3 regions of the Bradyrhizobium sp. UFLA05-125 genome follow, and region 2 is predicted to be linked to each of the others. Evidence: predicted binding sites of a transcription regulator. Region 2 holds the regulator's gene; each other region holds the start of a gene.

Region 1 (7,546 bases), 120 kb from region 2:
CGTTCACCACCTTGATGGTGCGGCGATGGTTCGGCGGACGCCGCTCCGGTACCTCGACCTCGAGCTCCCCGGTGAGGTATTTGCCGGTGAGCGATTTCGGGTTGCGCATGATCTCGGCGGGCGTGCCTTCGGCGACGATGTTGCCGCCATGCATGCCGGCGCCGGGGCCGATGTCGAGCACGTAGTCGGCGAGGCGAATGGCGTCCTCGTCATGCTCGACCACGACCACGGTATTGCCGAGGTCGCGCAGGCGCTTCAGCGTATCGAGCAGGCGCGCATTGTCGCGCTGGTGCAGGCCGATCGAGGGCTCGTCCAGCACGTAGAGCACGCCCGTCAGGCCTGAACCGATCTGCGAGGCCAGGCGGATGCGCTGGCTCTCGCCGCCGGACAGCGTGCCTGATGAGCGCGACAGCGTGAGATAATTGAGGCCGACGTCGAGCAGGAAGGTGAGGCGCTCGCGGATCTCCTTGAGAATCCGTCCCGCGATCTCGTTCTGCTGCTTGTTCAGCGCTTCCGGCACGCCCTCGAACCACTCGCCGGCGCGCCTCACCGAGAGCTCGGAGATCTCGCCGATATGCTTGCCGCCGACCTTCACGCTCAGCGCCTCCGGCTTCAGCCGAAAGCCCTTGCAGGCCTCGCAGGGGACGTCGTGAAAGTACTTCGCCAGCTCCTCGCGCGCCCACTCGCTCTCGGTCTCGCGATAGCGGCGGTTGATGTTGGTGATGACGCCCTCGAACGGCTTCTTGGTGTCGTAGGAGCGGACGCCGTCCTCGTAGGAGAACTTGATCTCGTCCTCGCCGGAGCCGTAGAGAATCGCGTCTTTCGTCTTCTTCGCCAGATCCTTCCACTTGGTGTCGAGCGTGAATTTGTAGTGCTTGCCGAGCGCGGTCAGCGTCTGCACGTAATAGGGTGACGACGATTTGGCCCACGGCGCGATCGCGCCCTTGCGCAGGGTCATCTCCTTATCGGGGATGACGAGATCCTCGTCGACATGCTGCTCGACGCCGAGACCGCCGCAGGCGGGACACGCGCCATAGGGGTTGTTGAACGAGAACAGCCGCGGCTCGATCTCGGGGATGGTGAAGCCGGAGACCGGGCAGGCGAATTTTTCCGAGAATAGAATGCGCTCGGGGCCGCTCTTGTCGTGGATCTTGGCGGTCTTCTTTTTCTCTTCGGCCGGAGCGGCTGCGGCCGGGCCATCTGCGAACTCGACGACGGCAAGGCCCTCGGCGAGCTTCAGCGCTGTCTCAAAGCTCTCAGCGAGGCGCTGACCGATATCGGCGCGCACCACGATGCGGTCGACGACGACGTCGATGTCGTGCGGAAATTTCTTGTCGAGGTTAGGGGCCTCCGCAAGCTCGTAGAAGGTGCCGTCGATCTTGACGCGCTGAAAGCCCTTCTTGAGCCATTCGGCAAGCTCCTTCCTGTACTCGCCCTTGCGGCCGCGCACGACCGGCGCGAGCAGATAGAGGCGGGTGCCTTCGGGCAGCGCCAGCACCCGGTCGACCATCTGCGAGACGGTCTGGCTCTCGATCGGCAGGCCGGTTGCGGGCGAATAGGGCACGCCGACGCGCGCCCACAACAGGCGCATGTAGTCGTAGATCTCGGTGACGGTGCCAACGGTGGAGCGCGGGTTCTTCGAGGTGGTCTTCTGCTCGATCGAGATGGCGGGCGACAGGCCGTCGATCTGGTCGACGTCCGGCTTCTGCATCATCTCGAGGAACTGGCGGGCATAGGCCGAGAGCGACTCGACGTAGCGGCGCTGGCCTTCGGCGTAGATGGTGTCGAAGGCGAGCGAGGACTTTCCGGAGCCGGACAACCCGGTGAACACCACGAGCTTGTCGCGGGGAATCTCGACGTCGATGTTCTTGAGGTTGTGCTCGCGCGCGCCACGGATCGTAATTGCGCGCAGGCTCGAGCCCGCGTTCTGTTGTTGGCGCTTCGCCTTGATCACTTCGTCCATCCCAGTGGTCCCCAAGGAAATTCCCACGCCGCGCGGTCGCGCCGGCGTTCAGGCGCGCCTCGCCCGGAACCGGGGATGGACGCCGTTGGGTAGGCTGCGAACGTAGGAAGAACGAGAACGGATTTCCAGTGCGAGTTGCGAATCGTCAACGGATTGTTGGCGCGGTGGCGGCACCTGGCAGTAGCGCCGCCGATACGGGCAGCAAAAAGGCCGGCGCGAGGCCGGCCTTTCCGTCGAGAAGCAATCTCGAAGATCAGTACTTCGCGACGATCGGGCCGCCGAAGTGATAGTTCACGCCGACCTGCACGCTGTGCAGTTCGATCGTGCCCGAGGGCAGGCCGAAGTAGTCCTCGCTGCCAAGGCTGCGGAACAGATATTCGCCCTTGACCGACCAGTTCGGGGCAAAGAACGCCTCGATACCCGCACCAACGGTCCAGCCGGAGTGGAAGTGGCTTTCCGACGCCGTGACTCCGAGCGCGGTCATGCTGAGCTTGTTGTCGATCCAGGCATAGCCGCCGGTGCCGTAGAACAGCACCTGGTCGACGGCGAAGCCGACGCGGCCGCGCACGGTGCCGAGCGCGTTGATGCGGCTGGTGGCGGTAACGCCGGCCGCAGTGATCGACGCGTTGACGTCAGCCCAGCCGCCATCGGCTTCGAGACCGTACACGATGTTGCCGGCCTGCCAGTTGTAGCCGACCGTGCCGCCGGCGAATCCGCCCTTCATCTTCGGGTCGGTGGAGGTGTTTTCCGAAGCGTAGCCGCCGAAGCCACCGAGGTAAAAGCCGGTCCAGTTATAGACCGACGCTGCGGCTACCGGGGCCTTGGTGTAGGGGCGGGCCGCCAGATCGGCTGCCACGGCCGGAGCGAACGCGCTGAGTGCGAACAAGCTGGCCGAAGCCAACAAAACCTTCTTCATTTTCAACTTAATCCCCAGTCCCAGTTTCTGTTTTTGCCTTCCGTGCGCGGAAGGGCAGCGGACGCTCAGGTCCAGCTGATGTCGTGCTTACACCAGTGAAGCTGCGAATTGTGTGTCCGGGATGCCACACTAGGCCCAAAACAGGTTAGTATAACTGACCTATTCGCGCGACAGTTGTACCCCGCGCAGCAAAAAAGGCCGGCGCAAGGCCGGCCTTTTCGACAGGAAGAGGTTTGGCGAAGATCAGTACTTCGCGATCAGCGGGCCACCCCAACGGTAGTTCAGGCGGACGAGGCCCATATCGACGTCCTGGTCGATTCGGTCGCTGCCGAATGACACGCCGCCGGGCGCCGTGAAGCCAATGGTGCGGTGGCCCAGGAAGATGTGGTCGTATTCGACACCAACCGACCAGTTCGGCGCAAAGCCAAATTCCAGGCCGGCGCCCACCGTGCCACCCCAACGGGTCTCGTTGGCCGAGGCCAGCTGCGCGCCGCTCGGTATGTCGAAGACGTCATACTTGTCGCCGACAACTGCACCGCCGCCCTTCACGTAGAACAGCACGTTGTTCCAGGCGTAGCCGATTTGGCCGGTGATCAGGCCGAATGCGTCGATGCGCGAACGGTTGCGGTCGGTCGGGAAGACGGAGCTGGTGTTATCGCCCCGGAAGTCGGCCCAGTTGCCCTGGCCTTCGAAGCCGAACACCCACTGGCCGGTCTGCCAGCGGTAGCCGATCTGACCACCGACCGTGCCGCCGGTTGCATTGTGGCAGCCTTCACCCACGAGACTGCCGGGAACGCCAGTCACGAAGCCGGTGCTGTCGACGAAGTCCCAGCATTTGTGGGACGAACCGCCGCCGCCGTTGATGCCGATGTAGAAGCCGCTCCAGTCGTAAATTGCGGCGATCGCCGGGGGCGGAGCCTTCACGTATGGGCGTGCCGCGAGATCCGCTGCGCTCGCCGGAGCCGACAGGCTCAGCGCAACCGCACCAACAACCCCCACCACAATCTTCTTCATTTCTGTCTCTCCGGCTGTGCCGCTTCCTTCGTTCCCGAAGCGGTCAATCAGGCGCGACGCCCAATGAATTGATGTTGCGGCGAGCCTAGTCTGATTTGGGGGTAGAGTCCGTCTCCAAAAAGCAACAGTCGCGCGTGAAGTGAGCGGTTCCTAAGTTAATGAATGTTAAGTCGTATTCCTGTGCGCGGGAACCCAAAAAAGTTCCATGCGGTTCCGATAATTTGCAAGGCGTGCAACCTGATGTTGCCGCCGTATTCCGTCACCGCTTGCGCAAGAACAAAGCTGGAACATTGGCGAAGCCGGTGCTATATGTGGGGATAACCTGCGGGATCGCGGGCTCGACGATGCGCGCGAGCGTATAGGGTCCCTCAGCAAGCGGCAGCGAGCGGTTTTGGCACGGCTCCGGCTTTTTCGAACAATTTCGCAGTTTGGAGTGGAGAGCGGCGATGGCGGGAAGCATCAACAAGGTCATTCTGGTCGGCAACCTCGGCAAGGATCCGGAAATCCGCCGCACCCAGGACGGGCGGGCGATCGCCAATCTGAGCGTCGCGACGTCGGAGACCTGGCGCGACAAGGCAACCGGCGAGCGCAAGGAAAAGACCGAGTGGCACCGCGTCGTGATCTTCAACGAGGGGCTCGCGAAGGTCGCGGAGCAGTACCTGAAGAAGGGCGCCAAAGTTTACGTCGAAGGCGCGCTGCAGACCCGCAAATGGACCGACCAGAGCGGCGCCGAAAAATACTCGACCGAGGTTGTGCTCCAGGGCTTCAACTCCAACCTCACGATGCTCGACGGCCGTGGTGGCGGGGGAGGCGGCAGCTTCGGCGAGGAGCCGGGCGGCGACTTCGGCTCCTCTGGCCCCGTGAGCAGCGCGCCGCGCCGCGCGGTCGCCGCCGGCGGTGGCCGCAACAGCGACATGGACGACGACATCCCGTTCTGAGCGGACTTGCCGTTTTAAGGGGACTTACCGTTCTAAGGGGACTTGCCGTTCTAAGGGACTGGTTCGGCGCCTTCGCACAAAGGGTCATCATCTCTTACCAATTGGCTGATCAGGCTGGTGTTTACTGGCCGGATTGATGTTGTGCCTGAGGATCTGGTGTTCGCGCGATGTGAATGGTATTCACTTGATGTTAATGCTATTTACATTGCTTGCGCCGGCCTCCCAGGCGCCATCGCCAGGACGCCTCAGTCATGACCCTCGCCCCGCTGCTTGACGCCGCTCCAGCCATTCCGCTCCACGCCTTTGCGGCGATGACCGCCTTCGTGCTCGGCGTCGTCCAGTTCGCGGCTCCCAAGGGCACGCTGCCGCACCGGACCGTCGGCTGGATCTGGGTGGCGCTGATGGCTATCGTGGCAGCGTCATCGTTCTGGATCCACCAGATCCGGCTGGTAGGGCCGTTCAGTCCGATTCATCTGCTGTCGATCTTCACGCTCGTGATGCTGCCGCTCGCGGTATGGCGGGCGCATACCCATCGTGTCGCCGATCACCGGCGCATCATGATCTTCATGTTCATCGGCGCGCTGGTGGTCGCGGGGCTGTTCACGCTGCTGCCGGGACGCATCATGCATCACGTGATTTTCGGCTCGTAAAACAGGGTTCCATAGGGCCCTTTCCGGGTGCTCCCGGCGATACTTCGCGGAAGCCGTAAGTCGTTGGAAAAATAAGCGGAAAAAGCGCCTCCCGGGAGTGCGCGAGGGTGGTTATCAGACCCTCGATGCGCTATATGATTCCCGGACAGAAATTCACCGGATTCCCCCTTGGCTGACGACGACAACGACACGCCCGGCGACAAGCCGGAGCATCCTTCGGATATTCGCCCGATCTCGATCCTCGACGAGATGAAGAAGTCGTACCTCGATTACGCCATGAGCGTGATCGTGGCGCGCGCGCTCCCCGATGCGCGCGATGGCTTGAAGCCGGTGCACCGGCGCATCCTCTTCTCGATGAACGAGGAGGGCTATACACCCGACAAGAAGCACAAGAAGTCCGCCGGCATCGTCGGCGACGTCATGGGCCAATACCACCCGCATGGCGACCAGGCGATCTATGACGCGCTGGTGCGCATGGCGCAGCCCTTCTCGATGCGCGAACTGCTCGTGGACGGGCAGGGCAATTTCGGCTCGGTCGACGGCGATCCGCCGGCGGCGATGCGCTACACCGAGTCGCGCCTGACCAAGATCGCGCTCAAACTGCTCGAGGACATCGAGAGCGAGACGGTCGACTTCCAGGACAATTATGACGGCTCGACCAAGGAGCCGGTGGTCCTGCCGGCGCGGTTCCCGAACCTGCTGGTCAACGGCGCCGGCGGCATCGCCGTCGGCATGGCCACCAACATCCCGCCGCACAATCTGGGCGAGGTGATCGACGCTTGCCTGGCGTTGATCGACAATCCTTCGCTCACCATCGACGAACTGAACCACATTATCCCAGGTCCGGATTTCCCGACCGGCGGCATCATCCTGGGGCGCCAGGGCATCCGCAGCGCCTACCATCTCGGCCGCGGCTCGATCGTGATGCGCGGCAAGGTCGAATTCGAGACCATTCGCAAGGAACGCGAGGCGATCGTCATCACCGAGATCCCGTATCAGGTGAACAAGGCGACGATGGTCGAGCGCATCGCCGAGCTCTACAAGGAAAAGAAGATCGAGGGCATTTCCGACCTGCGCGACGAGTCCGACCGCGATGGCTATCGCGTCGTCGTCGAGCTCAAGCGCGACGCCATGCCCGACGTGGTTCTGAACCAGCTCTACAAGTTCACGCCCTTGCAGACGAGCTTCGGGGTCAACAGCGTCGCGCTCGACTCGGGCCGTCCGCAGACGATGAACCTGAAGGACATGCTGACGATCTTCGTCGGCTTCCGCGAGCAGGTCGTCACCCGCCGCACCAAGTACAAGCTGCGCAAGGCGCGCGAACGAGCCCATGAGCAGGTTGGTCTTGCGATCGCCGTCGCCAATATCGACGAGATCATTCGCGTGATCCGGACTTCGCCCACGCCGGCCGTCGCGCGCGATACCCTGATGACGCGCGACTGGCCGGCGCGTGACGTCGAGGACATCATCACGCTGATCGATGATCCCCGCCACCGCATCAACGCGGACGGCACCATCCGTCTGTCGCTGGAGCAGGCCAGGGCCATCCTGGAATTGCGCCTCGCGCGCCTCACGGCGCTCGGCCGCGACGAGATCGGCGACGAGCTGTCCAAACTCGCCGGCGAGATTGGCGACTATCTCGACATCCTGCGTTCGCGCGCCCGTATCCTCGACATCGTCAAGACCGAGCTCGCCGAGGTGAAGGCGGAATTCGCGACGCCGCGCCGCACCGTGATCATGGAGCAGGAAGGCGAGGTCGAGGACGAAGACCTTATCCAGCGCGAGGACATGGTCGTCACGGTCTCCCATGCCGGCTACGTCAAGCGCGTGCCGCTGTCGGCCTACCGCGCGCAGCGCCGCGGCGGCAAGGGCCGCGCCGGCATGCAGACCCGCGACGAGGATTTTGTGTCGCGCCTGTTCGTGGCCTCCACACACACGCCGGTGCTGTTCTTCTCGTCCCGCGGCCAGGTCTACAAGGAGAAGGTCTGGCGCCTGCCGATGGCGGCGCCGAATGCGCGCGGCAAGGCGCTGATCAACATCCTGCCGCTGGAGCAGGGCGAGCGCA
Region 2 (7,546 bases):
TGGCGTTGATCCCGGGATTTGCGGCGGGCCATCCGATCAAGAAATGGTCCGCGGCGGCAGCACTTGTGGCCGCTGCGTTTTACCTGCTGCTGTCCGGCGCCGAGGTCGCAACACAGCGCTCTTTCTTCATGACAGCGGTAGTGCTGATCGCGGTGATAGTCGATCGCCGCGCCATCACCTTCCGCACGCTGGCGGTTGCCGCGATGATCGTGCTCGCTGTTGCGCCGGAGGCCCTGGTGCACCCGAGCTTCCAGATGTCGTTCGCGGCAACGCTTGGTCTTGTCGCGCTGGTGCAGATCGGCATGCCGAAGCTGTTGGCCTCGCCCGACGACTCCGCCACCGCGCGCATCGCGCTCTGGGGGGGCCGCGAACTCGTCATGCTGCTGATGGCCTCGCTGATCGCGGGGCTCGCAACGACCCCCTATGCCGCCTTCCATTTCCACCGCGTCACGCCCTACGGCGTGCTCGCCAATCTCGCGGCGATGCCGGTGGTCTCGGCGCTGGTGATGCCCGCCGGACTTTTGGGGCTGATCGCAGCGCCGTTCGGGCTCGACGGCGTGTTCTGGTGGTTGATGGGGATCGGCATCGACTGGATGGTCGTCGTGACGCGCTGGGTCGCGGCGTTGCCGGGCGCGGTCGGACGCATCACCGCCTTCGGCGCCGGTCCGCTGATTGCCGCCAGCATCGGCCTCGTCGTGATGGGCCTGTTGCGGACGCCGCTGCGCTGGACGGGTGTCGTCGTGTTGGCGCTCGCGATCGGCTGGGCGCTGCATATGCGCCAGCCCGACATCCTGATCGCAGGCGACGGCCACAGCGTCGCGGTGCGCGGCAGGGACGGCCAACTGCACCTGATCCGAACCGGCAAGGACAATTTTCTCCTCAAGGAGTGGCTTGCGGCCGATGCCGATCCGCGCAGTGCGACGGATCCGTCGCTCGCCGACGGCGTCTCATGCGACGAGGCCGGCTGCGTGACACCGCTCGCCGATGGTCGCCTGGTCGCGCTCTCGCTGCGTGTCGATGCGCTGGCGGATGATTGCAGCCGCGCCGCGCTGGTGGTGACGGCGAAGCCGGCAGCAACCGATTGCACGGCGATGGTCGTGGATCGCGAGCGTCTGAAGACGCAAGGAGCGCTCGCGCTATCGCGCGAGGGCGACGGTTTCACGCTGCGAACGGTAAAAATAAGGGGCGCAAACCGCCCCTGGTCGCCGGCCGGGGCCGGCGATAGTGATTTCGAGCTCAGCCTCGCACCGCGGCCGGCTACTCCACGCAGCAAGGATGCTACGCCGTCGGAGGCCGACCTGCAGGCCGAGAATTGAAAGACGCGTCAGCCGATCGGCAGGCGTGTCGTAGGCGTCGTGGTGGTGTGCTGCTCGACGGCGGGCTGCTCAGTCTTCTCGCCGAGCGGCTGCGTTACCGGCAATTGCAGAACCGTGGCACGCTGTCCCTCGACGAGCTGCGTCACCAGTACGTAGTTGCCGTCGGGGAATTCGATCGCATCATGATGACGATCGGGAATGTGCGGATCGACCTTACCGAACTTGCCGACGCGGGAATTGACGGTGCGCGTCCAGATCCAGCGATTGTCGTAGCGGACGTTGTCGGCGAAGGCGAGCTCGGTGCCGGGCAGGAGGCAGACGGCAACCGAGAGATCACGCTCCGACGCAAATCCACGCGTCGAGGTGCCGCGGAAGGTTGTCGTGACGATCGTCTCGCCGACTTGAGCGGGGCGGGTCGCAACGGCATGTAGGCTGTAGTCACACATCGGAGTGCTCCTCATGCGAGATAGCAGGTCCGCGCCCCCCCGGAGGCGCAGGCCTCTATCAGAGTTGGAAGCCTTGGAGTGTATCGCTTTTGTGGGCAAATCTGCGGCCCGTCTGCGCGTCGCCCGATCACATTATCTTTCCCGGCACACCAGGAACAAAGCCTCGCGCCGCCAGTCTATCTTGGTTCACGCCATTCACTTACGCGAGCTTCCATCAGCGGCCGGCAGGAGCGGAGTACCCCGAATAGGGCCATCTCACCTGCGCCGCAGGTGCGATCGCATTGTTGGACTTGCGGAATGGCGCGCTGGTTGCCGCGTGCTCTGCCTTGCGGGCGCCATGCTGGTGTTGCGCTGCATCGCTCGCGGATGCCGATTCCGCGATCAAGGCTGCCGAGATTGCGCTCAAAATCATCTGCCGCATGGGTTTTGTCCTCTGCATCGTGCACAGCGCATTCGCGCCTGCCATGCTCGAGGATTAGCTTCGCGCAGGTGTGGGGATAATCACAATGGAAGCGAAAACACCATTTTGCCGGAGCGGACAATCCGTCCGCCCGCATCGTTGCGCAATAACCGGCAATCTGGCGGGCAATCAGTACTTCCGGTACAGCCCGATCAGCTTGCCCTGAATCTTCACCCGGTTCGGCGGCAGGATGCGCACCTCATAGGCGGTGTTGGCGGGCTCCAACGCGATTGACGCGCCGCGACGGCGGAAGCGCTTGAGCGTCGCTTCCTCATCGTCGATCAGCGCCACCACGATGTCGCCGGTGTCGGCGGTCTCGTTGCGCTGGATCAGCGCCATGTCGCCATCCAGGATGCCGGCGTCGACCATCGAATCGCCGCGCACTTCGAGCGCGTAGTGCTCGCCCGAGCCGAGCATGTCCGGAGGCACGCTGATGGTGTGGCTGCGGGTCTGCAATGCCTCGATCGGCGTGCCGGCTGCGATCCGTCCCATCACGGGCACGGCGACGGGGCGATCGCCGTCGTCGACGGGAGCGCTTACGCCCCGCACCTTGCCGAGATTGCCTTCGATGACGCTCGGCGTGAAGCCGCGGCGGCCGGCGCCCGCGGCCTGAAGCTCGGGCAGCTTGATGACCTCAATGGCGCGCGCGCGGTTGGGCAGGCGACGGATGAAGCCGCGCTCTTCCAGCGCAGTGATCAGCCGGTGGATGCCCGACTTCGAGCGAAGATCGAGCGCGTCCTTCATCTCATCGAAGGAGGGCGGCACGCCGCTTTCCTTGAGGCGCTCACTGATGAACCGCAGAAGCTCGTATTGTTTGCGCGTTAACATCTCGACCAAATCCCCCGGTTGATGTCGTTCGATTCCGAGACGCCAGATTCAGCAGAAGCCGCTAGATGCTCGAAACAAATCATGAACGGACACTATATGTTCGATATGTGTTCCGCAACCACTTAATTTTGGGTGAACGCAGCGAAGTTCGCGCTACACGTGAATCAGATCGCCCTCACAAGGGCAGCCGCAACACCTCGCAAGGCGTGCCTGCTTCAGCCTTCGGCGCGAACGGCGCGCGCACGAGAAGTGCCTGTGCCATAGCGAGATTCGCAAGCAGTGAGGAGTCCTGGTGGTTGACGGGAACGGCCACGAGCGTGCCGTCCTCGCGCTCCTCGAGCCGGGCGCGCAGATAATCCTCACGGACGTCGTTGGGCCCGACGTCGCGCCCGAGCACGGCGCGCTCGCGGCGGTGATGAACGCGAGAGCGGCCAGCAAGCGCGCGAATCAACGGCACCATGAACAGGAAGCCGCAGACATAGGACGAGACCGGATTGCCGGGCAGGCCGATCACCCGCATCGCGCCGAGACGGCCGTGCATCATCGGCTTGCCCGGCCGCATCGCGATCTTCCAGAACGCCATCTCGAAACCTTCGGCCTGAAGCGCCGGCCTCACCAGGTCGTGGTCGCCGACTGAGGCCCCGCCGGTCGTGATCAGGATGTCGGCGCCGCTCTCGCGGGCGCGGCGGATGCCGGCGCTGGTCGCCGCAACGGTATCGGCGGCAATGCCGAGATCGACCGTTTCGGCGCCCTCGGCCCGCGCCAGCGCGTGCAGGGCATAGCCGTTGGAAAAGACGATCTGGCCCGCGCCCGGCGTTGAGCCCGGCATCACGAGTTCGTCGCCGGTCGCGAGAATCGCGATCCTGGGCCGGCGACGGACGGCTAGCTGCGGATGGTTCATGCCGGCGGCGAGTGATAGGTCGCGTTCGGTGAGCCTTGCTCCTTCTCGCAGGAGCACGTCGCCTTCGCGGAAATCGACGCCGGCGGGACGGATGTGCCTTCCAACGATCGCGGCCTCCTTGACCGTGACGCGCCTGCCGTCAGCGACTGTGTCCTCCTGGATTACCACCGCGTCCGCGCCATCGGGCACTACGCCGCCCGTGAAGATCCGTACTGCCTGACCCGCACCGACCGTTCCCGCAAACGGTCGTCCTGCTGCGACCTCGCCGATCACGGTGAGCTCTGTGCCCACCTCTGCCGCATCGGCAGCGCGCACCGCATAGCCATCCATCGCCGACATCGCCTGCGGCGGCTGCGTGCGCCGCGCCGCGACGTCGCGCGCCAGCACGCGATGGTAGGCCGCATCGAGCGCAACCATCTCGTCGGCGACAGGCTCGACGCCCGCGAGCACCGCATCGAGCGCGTCGGAAACCGGCATCAGGGCCACGGGCTGAACTCCTGCTGGGCAAATCGTAAGGACAGGTCGCGTTGCGTTCTAGCCGAGTGCGGGCGTCGAGGCAAAAGGCGCGAACGCGAAGGTGGAGATGAAATGTCTTTCCAGCAGCAGGACGGCAGGATGCCCTTTGGGACAATATCGCCTCGTTCCGCTTCCGGCTCAGAATTGCTGCGCGCCCGCACGCAAGGCGCGTCGGGAGACGTCCGGGAGAACCCTGATGGCAGAGACTTCAAAGCTGTCGGTTGAGAAAGCGCTCGAGAAGCTGCGCGGCGATGAGCCGCCGAAGTCGCGGAGCGCAAAGCTCGATGAGGAGATCGAAGCGCTCAAGGAGAAGACCAGCCGCATGCGCGCGCAACGGCAGCGTCTCGATCGGCCCAAATCCAAGCGCAGTTGAGTGCGCTTACCTTGGCCGCCGCGCGATCGTCTCAATGACGAGGAAGACCGGGATAATGGTGGCCAAACATACCACGGCGACGACCAGGCTCACGGCTAGCATCAGGTGGCTCCCGTTTCATTGTCCGGATCGACGTCGGGCGCCTTCAGGCTGTGATCCATTTCGGGCAGGGGGTCGCCCTGCGATTTCAGATCCGCCGCCTTGCTGACCAGCTTTGCGGACAGCTGCGAATTCGACGTTGATTTGGCGAACTTGAGAAGAATCGAGGCTTGCTTGTTGAAATATGCCTTGCCCAACACGATCACGCGTCCGTTGTAGAAAATCCCAACGGGCATATGACTCCCGACGCGGTGATCCGTTCCGGGAACTCTGTGCAAAAATACACAGAATAAGTTGGTTCCACATTTTGCTAAAAAAGTTCCCGGAAGAAGCTGGAACCAAAGACTGAGCTACCGCAACAATGCGGCCGCGCTCTCAGATACCGAGGGCCTTCAGCGTCTCGCCGACATCGCGAGGCGACGTCACGTGAACCGCCGTCAGACCGCGGGCCCGCGCGCCTTCGACGTTTTCCGCGAGATCGTCGAAGAACACGATTCGCTGCGCCGGCACGCCGATCGCGGCGACGACATGGTCGAAGGCTTCCGCATCGGGTTTGCGCAGGCCGATGCTGGAGGACAGGTACATCTCGCGGAAATGGCCGAGCACGTCAGCATACTCCTTCGAGAAATATTCCACATGCGGCCGGTTGGTGTTGGAGAAGGCGTAGAGCGGCACGTGCTGTGCGGCGCGCGGCAACAGGTTTGAGATGTCGGGCATCTCGCCCGCGAAGATCGCATTCCACCCCTCCAGGAACTGCGCGTCGGAAATCTCGATCCCGAGCGAGCGCCGCAGCGAGTCGAAATAGACCTCGTCGCTGATCTTGCCCATCTCGTGCAGCCGATAGGATTCGCTGTCCCGCACATAGCGCGCGACGATGGCTTGTGGCTCGCAGCCGGCATGTCCCGCCCAGCAGGCGATCGCCTTGGAGAAATCGATGTCGAGCACGACGCGACCGAGATCGAACAGAAGCGCATCAGCGCTGCCGGGACAGAGGAGGGAGGTCATCGCATCCTTTCAGTAACGATAAGGCTCGATATCCAGAAGCGGAAACGCGCTGAACACGCTTGGTGCGTTGGTGGCGGTCGCCGGATGCAGGCAGGATGCGTTCACTTCGGCAAACGAAGTGGCGCCCAGCAGCCCGAGACAGCGCAGTACTTCGTCTTCCAGCAGCTCCAGCATCCGCGAGATGCCGGCTTCGCCGGCTGCAGCCAGCGCCCAGCACTGCAGGCGCCCGATGCCGACGAGGTCGGCGCCCATGGCGATCGCCTTGACGATATCGGTGCCGCGGCAGAAGCCGCCGTCGACCATGATCTTCGCGCGCCCCTTCACGGCATCGACGATCTCCGGCAGCACATGCATGGCGCCGCGGCCATGATCGAGCTGGCGGCCGCCATGGTTGGAGACGTAGATCCACTCGACGCCGTGATCGACCGCGATCTGCGCGTCCTCGGCCGTCGCGATGCCCTTGATGATGAGCGGGATCTCGAACTTGTCCTTGATCAGCTTCACGGTCCGCCACTCCAGGCCCTTCTGGTAGTCGCCGCCGGTGGCGCGCAGCCGGCTCTCGCGAACATAGCGCTTGGCGATGTCGCGTTCGCGACGGCTGTAATGGGCTGTGTCGACCGTCAGGCAGAACGCGGCATAGGTGCTTTTCACCGCGCGGGCGACGACATCCTCGACGAAGGCGTCATCGCCGCGGACATAGAGCTGGTAGAAGCGTAGCGCATCGGGAGCCGCTTCCGCGGTCTTCTCGAGGCCCGGGTCCGACACCGAACTCAGCATGTGCGCCGCGCCGAATGCGCCGGCGCCACGCGCAACGGACGCTGCGCCATGCGGATCGAAGATTTCGAGCGCGCCGACCGGCGCCAGCACCACCGGCAGGCGCATCTTGCGGCCGAACTGCGCGACGGAACCATCGACGTTGCGCATGTCGCGCAGCACGCGCGGGCGGAAGGCGATCTCGTCCAGGGCCATGCGGTTGCGGCGCATCGTGGTCTCGGTCTCGGCGGCGCCGACGATATAGTCCCAGGCGTTCTGGTTGAGGTTGGAACGCGCCTTGCGGATGAATTCGTGCAGGTTCTGGAACGGCTCGTCGCTGGCGCCCAGTTCGATGTTTCGTTGGGACCGGACGCGGGGCGCTTCGTTCATTGTTATCCTCCCGAGAATTTGAAGCCTTATTCCATCGCCTAACCGGTTCGGCGCGCCAAAACCATCCCAAAATCGCATAGCTTGAACGCAGAGCCGGGCGGGTCGATTCCCCGCCCCCGGCGCGAACCGGCCGATGAACGTTGCCAAAAGTTTAGGCTGGGACGAAGGGATTTTTGCCGGATGCAAGCCGACGTCGCGGACCGGCCTTGAAGAAACCAGAATGGTATTGTGAGACACGGGTTGGATCGCCATTTGCATGGCGGCTCCCAACCGCCAGCGAAAAGGCCAATCAATCCATGCGGAAAACCCTGCTGTTCCCCCTCGGCGCGCTCACCGGCGCGTGTTTGACTCTGCTGGCGACCTCTCCGCAAGGCGGACATTGGGTGGCGAGAGCGGCGGCGGGCGCGGACGATGCCTATTCGCAACTGAACCTGTTCGGTGAGGTCTTCGAGCGGGTCA
Region 3 (7,546 bases), on a different contig from region 2:
ACCTCGACGAGCTGCGGCTCGGCGGGGGCGGCTTCTGCCGCAGCTTCCGCAGGCGCGGCAGCATCGGAAGATGCGGCGGCTTCCACGGCGGCGGCAACATCGGCCGGCGCAGCCTCGGTGGCGGCTTCGACGGTTGCAGCTTCATCAGCCGGCGGCGCGATGCCGGGCGCATCCTCCGGCGTTACCGGCGCATCGGGCGTAGCGTCGAGCGTGGGCTCGGCATGAGGCTCTTCGTCATGCTGCTCCATGCCCGGAGCGTCCTCGACGGTAACCGGCTCGGCCGCTGCCTCAATGGCAGGCACCGCGTCATCCGCCGACAGTTCGGCAACGGCTTCCGCTGCAGCCTCGCTCGACGTTTCGGCGCTGCCTTCGACAGGCGCTGCCTCAGGCACGACCGTCTCGGCAACAGCCGGCTTCGGCGGCAGCGGCGGGCGCTTCTCCATGCGATAGCCAAGCGCGCGCAGCACGGAGGCGAAATCCTCGCCAGCCGAGCCCGTGAGCGAGGTCATCGCCTGCGTCACGACGAAGCTGCGGCCGTCGAACGCGCCGGCGGGCTTTTCGCCGGGCGAAGTCTCGCGCCAGGCCAGCGCCGGGCGGATCAGATCGGCAAGGCGCTCCAGGATATCGACGCGCACCGCGCGTTCGCCGCACTGCTTGTAGCCGAGCACGCGATAGGCATCGCGCGGCAACGCTTTGTCGGTGGGGAACGAGGTGCGGCCCGAGCTTGCCAGATGCTGTGCGCCCGACAGCGCCGACAGATCGACATTGTCGTGCTTGAGCGCCCAGAGCAGCGCGGCGAGCGCACGCCCGGCGGGCTTCAAGAGCTGCGGGAAATAGAGGTGATAGGCGCCGAACCGCACGCCGTATTTGCGCAGCGTCGCGCGCGAGGGCTGGTCGAGATCCTTCAGCTCATTGGCGATCTTCGGCCGCTCCAGAACGCCGAGCGCCTCGACGAGCTGATAGGCGATGCCGCGGGCGATGCCGGTGACGTCCTCGGCCTTCGACAGCTCGAACATCGGCCCGAGCAGCTTTTCGATATGCGTCTTGAGCCAAAGCTCGAGCCGCGCCTGCACTTTTTCTCGCGGGGGCCCGGTGAGACGCTCATCGGAAATGATGCGCAATCGCGGATGCAGCGCTTCCTCTGCGGCGACGAGGCGCGCGACCGCATCGCCGGTCCAGCGGATGGTGCCTTCCGAGGTCAGCACGAATTGCTCGTCGGGCGCAGCGGAGAGCTTCTCGGCACGTGCATTGATCTCGCCGGCGAGCACCGCCTGCGCCGCAGCCTGCAAGGCTTTCGCATCAGATCCTGCTTCCGCAGCATCCGGTGCAAAGGTGAACCCATCGAGGCGGCCGATGACGTGGCCTTCGACGATGACTTCGCCGGTCTTGCCGATTTCAGTATTCAAGCTCGTGTTCTCCCGCAGGCGGCGCATCAATACACTGGTACGACGATCAACGAAACGCTCTGTAAGCCGTTCATGGAGCGCATCTGACAATTTATTTTCGACCTCCCGCGTCACCCCCTGCCAGCGTTCGGGGTCTTTCAGCCAGTCCGGGCGGTTGGCGACGAAGGTCCAGGTGCGGATCTGCGCGATCCGGCCCGACAGCGTGTCGATGTCGCCGTCGATGCGGTCGGACTGGTCGACCTGGGCGGCGAACCAGGAATCGGGGATGCAGCCCTTGTCGATCAGGAAGCCGTAGAGCGTGGTGACGAGCTCGGCATGGGCCGCCGGCGAGAGTTTTCGGTAATCGGGGACCTGGCAGGCCTCCCACAGCCGTTCCACCGCCGCCTTGCCGTGCGCCTTGTCGCGGACCTCGCCGTCGCGGGCGGCGTGATCGAGCACGCGCATGTCCTCGGCAATCGGCGCGCGCGTCAGTGCCTCATGGCCGGGGGCCAGATTGAGCGAGACCTGCAGCGCGCCGAGCGAGGAGAAATCGAGCTTCGAGTTGCGCCATTGCAGCACCTTCACCGCATCGAAGGTGTGGTTCTGGAGCGCGTTGACGAGCTCGGGCTCGAACGGCGCGCAGCGGCCCGTTGTTCCGAATGTACCGTTGCGCGTGGCACGGCCCGCGCGGCCCGCGATCTGCGCGAACTCGGCCGGCGTCAGGCGGCGGAACTGATAGCCGTCGAACTTGCGGTCGGAAGCAAACGCGACGTGGTCGACGTCGAGATTGAGGCCCATGCCGATCGCGTCGGTGGCAACGAGGTAATCGACGTCGCCGTTCTGGAACATCGCCACTTGCGCATTGCGCGTGCGCGGCGAGAGCGAGCCGAGCACCACGGCAGCGCCGCCATGCTGGCGGCGGATCAGCTCGGCGATCGCGTAGACTTCGTCGGCCGAGAACGCGACGATCGCGGTGCGCCGCGGCTGGCGCGTGATCTTGCGATCGCCGGCAAATTCAAGGCTGGAAAGCCTGGGACGCGTGATCATGGAGGCGCCGGGCAAGAGGCGCTCGATGATCGGGCGCATGGTGGCTGCACCCAGCAGCAGCGTCTCGTCGCGGCCGCGACGGTTGAGGATGCGATCGGTGAAGACGTGGCCGCGCTCGAGATCGGCGGCGATCTGCACTTCGTCCACCGCAAGGAAGGACACATCGAGATCGCGCGGCATGGCCTCGACGGTCGAGACCCAGTAGCGCGGATTCCTCGGCTTGATCTTTTCCTCGCCGGTGACGAGCGCGACGCTCTCTACGCCGGCGCGATCGGCGATCTTGTTATAGACCTCGCGCGCGAGCAGCCGCAGCGGCAGCCCGATCATGCCGGAGGAATGCGCGAGCATCCGCTCGATGGCGAGATGGGTCTTGCCGGTATTGGTCGGCCCGAGCACCGCAGTGACGCCCGCGCCAGGCGCGCGCTCGGAAGCGAAGGAGGAGGGAGGAAAGGCCATTCTGGGGGATTAGCTAGTCGTGATTGGGCGGTTTGTCAGTGGCGATTGGTGGCGAAGTGCGCGCCACACATACCGTTGTCATCGCTTGCTCCGCTGTCATGCCCCGGCTTGACCGGGGCATCCAGTACGCCGCGGCTTCTCGGTTCAATCACAGGCGTCTCGGAGTACTGGATCGCCCGGTCAAGCCGGGCGATGACGACGGAGTGAGTGGAGAGACTCCCCGCCTCCCCCGCAACTGTCTCATTTTGCAACGCTTTCTCGCCCACGCTTAAGCTTCGGAACGACTCCGGAACGAATCGCGGCCGAATCGCTGACTCCCCTTTGCTTCCGGATTCGTTCACGCAGCATCTCGTGCCAAGTCGATTTCGGGTGCACTAGATGGAGTTTTGGCCGTCGGCACAAGCGGCGTTTTCGGGGCGAGTTCCTTAATGTTGGGGACGGGAGGGAGTCGAATCAGAATCGACTGAGAGTCAAATGGATTCATGTGGCCCAACCCTCCCCTGGAGGGGCAGGGTCGGCGCGAAGCGCCGGGGTGGGGTGATCTCTCCACGCAGGCACTGTTGAGGTGGAGAGACTTTCACCCCACCCCGCTCGCGCGACGCGCGATCGACCCACGAGCGAGCTACGCTCGTCTCGGACCCCTCCAGGGGAGGGTGAAAGCGGCGTCACACACGCCTCGCTCATTTCGGCGAAAACAACCCCATGCACAGTAGGGATAGACAAGCGGGGCCGCGCTTTCCACCATTTGTAGTGGGTCCACCATCGTCAACGCGTAGCCCGTATGGAGCGGAGCGGAATACGGGGGACCCTCGGGGCGGCACGACCCCGGATTTCGCTTCGCTTCATCCGGGCTACGGGACGACGGCCCGCCCTATTGCGTCTTCGCGACCTTGGGCGGCTGGGGGACGGTGATGAAGCTGGTGGCTTCCAGCATGGCCGGGCCCAAGGGGGTCGGGATCTTCACCCAGAACGGCACCAGGATGCGGGTGCCGGCCACCGGCGCAAACGCAATCTCGATGTTGCGCTGGGCGGCGAGGTATTTGATGACCGGACGATCGGGGATGTAGCCGGCGACGGGCACGAAATAGAGCGCGCAGACCACGACCGGGCCGCGATAGCCCTTCTCCGCCTTCACGCTCTCCATGCGCTTGAAATCGAGCCTCAGGTCGTAGCGCATGCGGCCGTCGAACACGGGGGCGCCGGTGTGGCAGGCCTCCGGCGACACTGGCTCGCCGGCGCCGGGCACGCGCAAGAGCGAAGCCGTCATCGGATCCCAGACGCCGCGGCGATGCGCCTCGGTGACGACGATGCGATCAGGGTCGACCGGCGGCTCCGGCGCGATGCCGAACTCTTTCACATTGCCCTTGTCGAGGACGATGTGGATGTCCTCGGTCTTCTTCGAGGTGGTGGTGGAGGCCTGGTAGCCGGTCGCAACCAGCGCGCCATTGACGACGCGCCCCTGGCTGGCGCCAGTGCCGGACCCGCCGGTGAAGGATTTCAGGAGGCCGATGGTGCCGCCGGACGCGGCAGCCGAAAATACGTCTTCCTGGATGTCGATGGTCCAGGCGCCGCGGCCGACCGGAATGCCTGACAGCGTCGCCTCATACTGCGCATCGAGCCGCCCTTGCGCTGCCGCCGGCGCCACATCCCAGCCGAGGCCGCAAAGGGCCATCAGCGCCAGCCAGCCGCGGGCACGCGGCCGGGGCGAGAAAGACAGAGGCATGATCACGTTCAGCTGCAATCCGATGATACCGCTAGCCCTGTACTTAAGCCAAAACCGGCGGCAAACAATGTCGGGGTCGGGCAATCAGCGCCCGGCCGCCTGGAACCGGCCTCTCTTTCCGCCCCGATTACGCCCTTTATGTGATGGTAAGGCATTTCAATCATTGCCGTTTTCGTGAGTGGGCAGTGCGTACTCGGAAACCTCTCCTGCCCCTTGTTCCGCCGTTCCCCCGTCCCGCTCCGCTGTCATGCCCCGGCTCGACCGGGGCATCCAGTACGCCGCGGCCCCTCGGTTCAATCACAGGCGCCTCGGCGTACTGGATCGCCCGGTCAAGCCGGGCGATGGCACCGGTGGGTGGGCTGAAAGCGCGCCAAATCCTTGACTACCCGCCCCTTCCCCCCTATACGTCCGCCCGCTCCCTGCAAGGACAGAGAATTTGCAACCCCCGTGGCGCCCCGAATGGCCGCCGCAAATCGCTGGGGGAAAGGATAAGGATTTTTGACATGTCTCGCCGCTGCGAACTGACGGCCAAGGGCCCCCTCACCGGCCACAAGGTCAGCCACTCCAACATCAAGACCAAGCGCCGCTTCCTGCCGAACCTCGTCAACGTGACCTTCATCAGCGAAGCCCTCGAGCGCAACGTGCGCCTGCGCGTCTCCACCAATGCGCTGAAGAGCGTCGACCACAATGGCGGCCTCGATGCCTACCTCATCAAGGCCAACGCTGACGCGCTCTCGCCGCGCGCGCTGGAATTGAAGCGCCAGATCCAGAAGAAGGTCGGCGGCGCTGTGCCCGAGAAGAAGGCGAGCTAAGAATTCTTACGAGCTGGGCCGGGGGCACGCGTAAGCGTCGCGTGGCGTAGCTTTAGAGCGTTGAGTTTGAGTGACGGCCGGGTCGAAAGACCCGGCCGTTTTTGCTTGGGCGGTCATCATCCTGGCTTCTTGAAGCCAAGTTCGATTAACTCAGCTTCAAGTTCGGCAAGAGAACTTTCCGGGATCGCCAGTACGAACAAATTGCGCGCACGGGTTACAGCAACATACCCGATGCGCCCAACCTCGCTGGCTGTTCCACCTATGAGTGAGCGCACCTGAGATTTGTCAGCGACATACATGACAGCCCCGATGCTCTCGCCTTTTACCTGATGGACAGTGGATGTGCGAAGCGGCGCTGCACCGACACTAGCTAAATCATGAGGTTGAACGATTGGCTCGTCCAACAACTCCTTCTTAGCGAGCTTATTTCCGATGTTTTCAGCCGGAGTCAGCGCAAACTCACTACTTAGCCGGTCTAATAGCGCTTTTGTGCGAGTGACAAGTTGCGGATGCCATTGAGTCGCTGCGCGCAGGCTCCCGCTTGGGAGTCCTGTGGACGAGTCGCGAATGAACGACCAGATCGCTCGCCTCAAGTTTCGCGAGTCTAAGTCTGCCTTCCGATTTAGAACATCCAACAGATCGCCATGCTTATCGGCAAGCAAACCAACCAGACCAGTACATCCGTGCCTGAAAGCATCCGTATGCTTATGAAGTTTATCCCGGCTAACAGTAGCATTCACAAAGCTACGGACGATTCCTAGCCCCTGCTGCTTTTCTCCGCCACTCCATGCATTCGTCCATTGGGTCGAGCGACAGACGATCGCCGCATCGTTGCGGTCGATTTCAGCATCATGAAGCATGGTCATGAACGCATCGATCGTTTTACTCTTCTCGGCCAATTTGTACGGAAGAAAGAAAGCGCCGTTCAGCTCTGCTGGAGCTTCACGAGCAGCGCTGTCATTTCGATTAGCAATCCTGTTAGCGACGGCAACAATGGCAGGAACCGAGCGATAGTTCGTAGCTAGATCACGCGCGATTACCCCGGCCTGCGCCGCGTAGTTTTTCAGAAACTCGCCTGTTGCTCCTGAAAATTCATAGATGCCTTGATTGCAATCGCCGATGAGCGACAGCTCGGACCCTGCTTCAACAAGCAGTTCCAGAATTCGCTGGTGCTCTGGACCGATATCTTGAGCTTCATCAACCAAGATGTACGGATATCTTCGAGCGAGGGCTCGCAGAACAAATGGCTGATCTTCCAGAATACGGATCGTCCAATACCGTCCCAACGAATGGGTATAGGCACCGACTTGTCCAAGCTTCGCAATCGCCCTCGTAGCATCAGTTCGAGGAATCTCGATTACCGCATATGACTGACCAGCCTGAAACCGAAAAACTCTTTCTGACAACAATACTCGTAAGTCTGCCGTCGCATGCGATCTCGTACCGTCGAAGACGGTGAACGACTTCAGAAAGGGCTCCCGACCATGAACCAAAAAGGGTGTCCGCGGCGCCCTCATCGTCCTATGACCATGCGGCTTGAGAATGTTGGCAGTGATAAACCCATCGACGGTATCGATTTCGACGGCAGACGACTGCGCCACCATTGATGCGCCCGCTTCCAGCGCGTCGTAATCTCTGCGAAACGTATCAACTGCAACATTGGAAAATGACAGCAGCGCAGGCATGCCGTGCACATCGCTTAGCGTTCGTCTCAATTCCATAAGCCGATGAACAGCCGTCCGCGTTTTGCCGCTACCCGCGCACGCAGTGACACTTATCGGACATATCGGCAGTCCGACGATCGCTTGCTGCTCATCCGAAAGGGCTGTCACTTCCGCGATACGTGACCGATTGCATCTACGATGTAGGAAGGAACGATCAGCGCCAAGTCTTCATCCTCGACCTTTGCAGCAAGCGCCTGAGCGAATCGTCCTTTCTGTACATTGTTTTGACCACGTTCAAACATTCCTGAAAAAAGAGCCTTTGCTTTCGCAGCATCGTCAGATGCTGCTTCGATTTCAGCTTCCACCTGCTTTCCGATAATAGGATGGAGTTCTTTGAGAGCTGCGACCATCGCAATTCGATTAGTATGATGAAGGGCAAGATCATATTCGAAGGTCTTA

Evidence for each region. The regulator LexA, encoded in region 2, represses DNA repair genes until DNA is damaged. The targets are predictions, from matches to a motif close to TGTTCNNNNTGTGTTCNG.
Region 1: the regulator LexA is predicted to act here: its motif matches at 4,166-4,183, upstream of SO156_RS14775 (single-stranded DNA-binding protein).
Region 3: the regulator LexA is predicted to act here: its motif matches at 3,165-3,182, upstream of SO156_RS13950 (helicase-related protein).

Annotation. Positions count from the first base shown of each region.
Region 1 covers NZ_JBANBJ010000013.1:8,728-16,273, reverse strand. The annotation lists gene uvrA (excinuclease ABC subunit UvrA) at 1-1,963, opposite strand, end outside; gene SO156_RS14785 (outer membrane protein) at 2,217-2,879, opposite strand; gene SO156_RS14780 (outer membrane protein) at 3,123-3,893, opposite strand; gene SO156_RS14775 (single-stranded DNA-binding protein) at 4,340-4,831, shown strand; gene SO156_RS14770 (DUF2306 domain-containing protein) at 5,083-5,481, shown strand; gene gyrA (DNA gyrase subunit A) at 5,650-7,546, shown strand, end outside.
Region 2 covers NZ_JBANBJ010000013.1:133,619-141,164, reverse strand. The annotation lists gene SO156_RS15400 (ComEC/Rec2 family competence protein) at 1-1,316, shown strand, start outside; gene SO156_RS15395 (hypothetical protein) at 1,325-1,762, opposite strand; gene SO156_RS15390 (hypothetical protein) at 1,977-2,183, opposite strand; gene lexA (transcriptional repressor LexA) at 2,352-3,050, opposite strand; gene SO156_RS15380 (molybdopterin molybdotransferase MoeA) at 3,226-4,437, opposite strand; gene SO156_RS15375 (hypothetical protein) at 4,664-4,840, shown strand; gene SO156_RS15370 (hypothetical protein) at 4,942-5,145, opposite strand; gene SO156_RS15365 (HAD-IA family hydrolase) at 5,315-5,944, opposite strand; gene SO156_RS15360 (alpha-hydroxy acid oxidase) at 5,954-7,087, opposite strand; gene SO156_RS15355 (S41 family peptidase) at 7,384-7,546, shown strand, end outside.
Region 3 covers NZ_JBANBJ010000011.1:142,320-149,865, forward strand. The annotation lists gene SO156_RS13950 (helicase-related protein) at 1-2,888, opposite strand, end outside; gene SO156_RS13955 (DUF3108 domain-containing protein) at 3,760-4,560, opposite strand; gene rpmB (50S ribosomal protein L28) at 5,115-5,423, shown strand; gene SO156_RS13965 (UvrD-helicase domain-containing protein) at 5,540-7,255, opposite strand; gene SO156_RS13970 (ATP-dependent nuclease) at 7,252-7,546, opposite strand, start outside.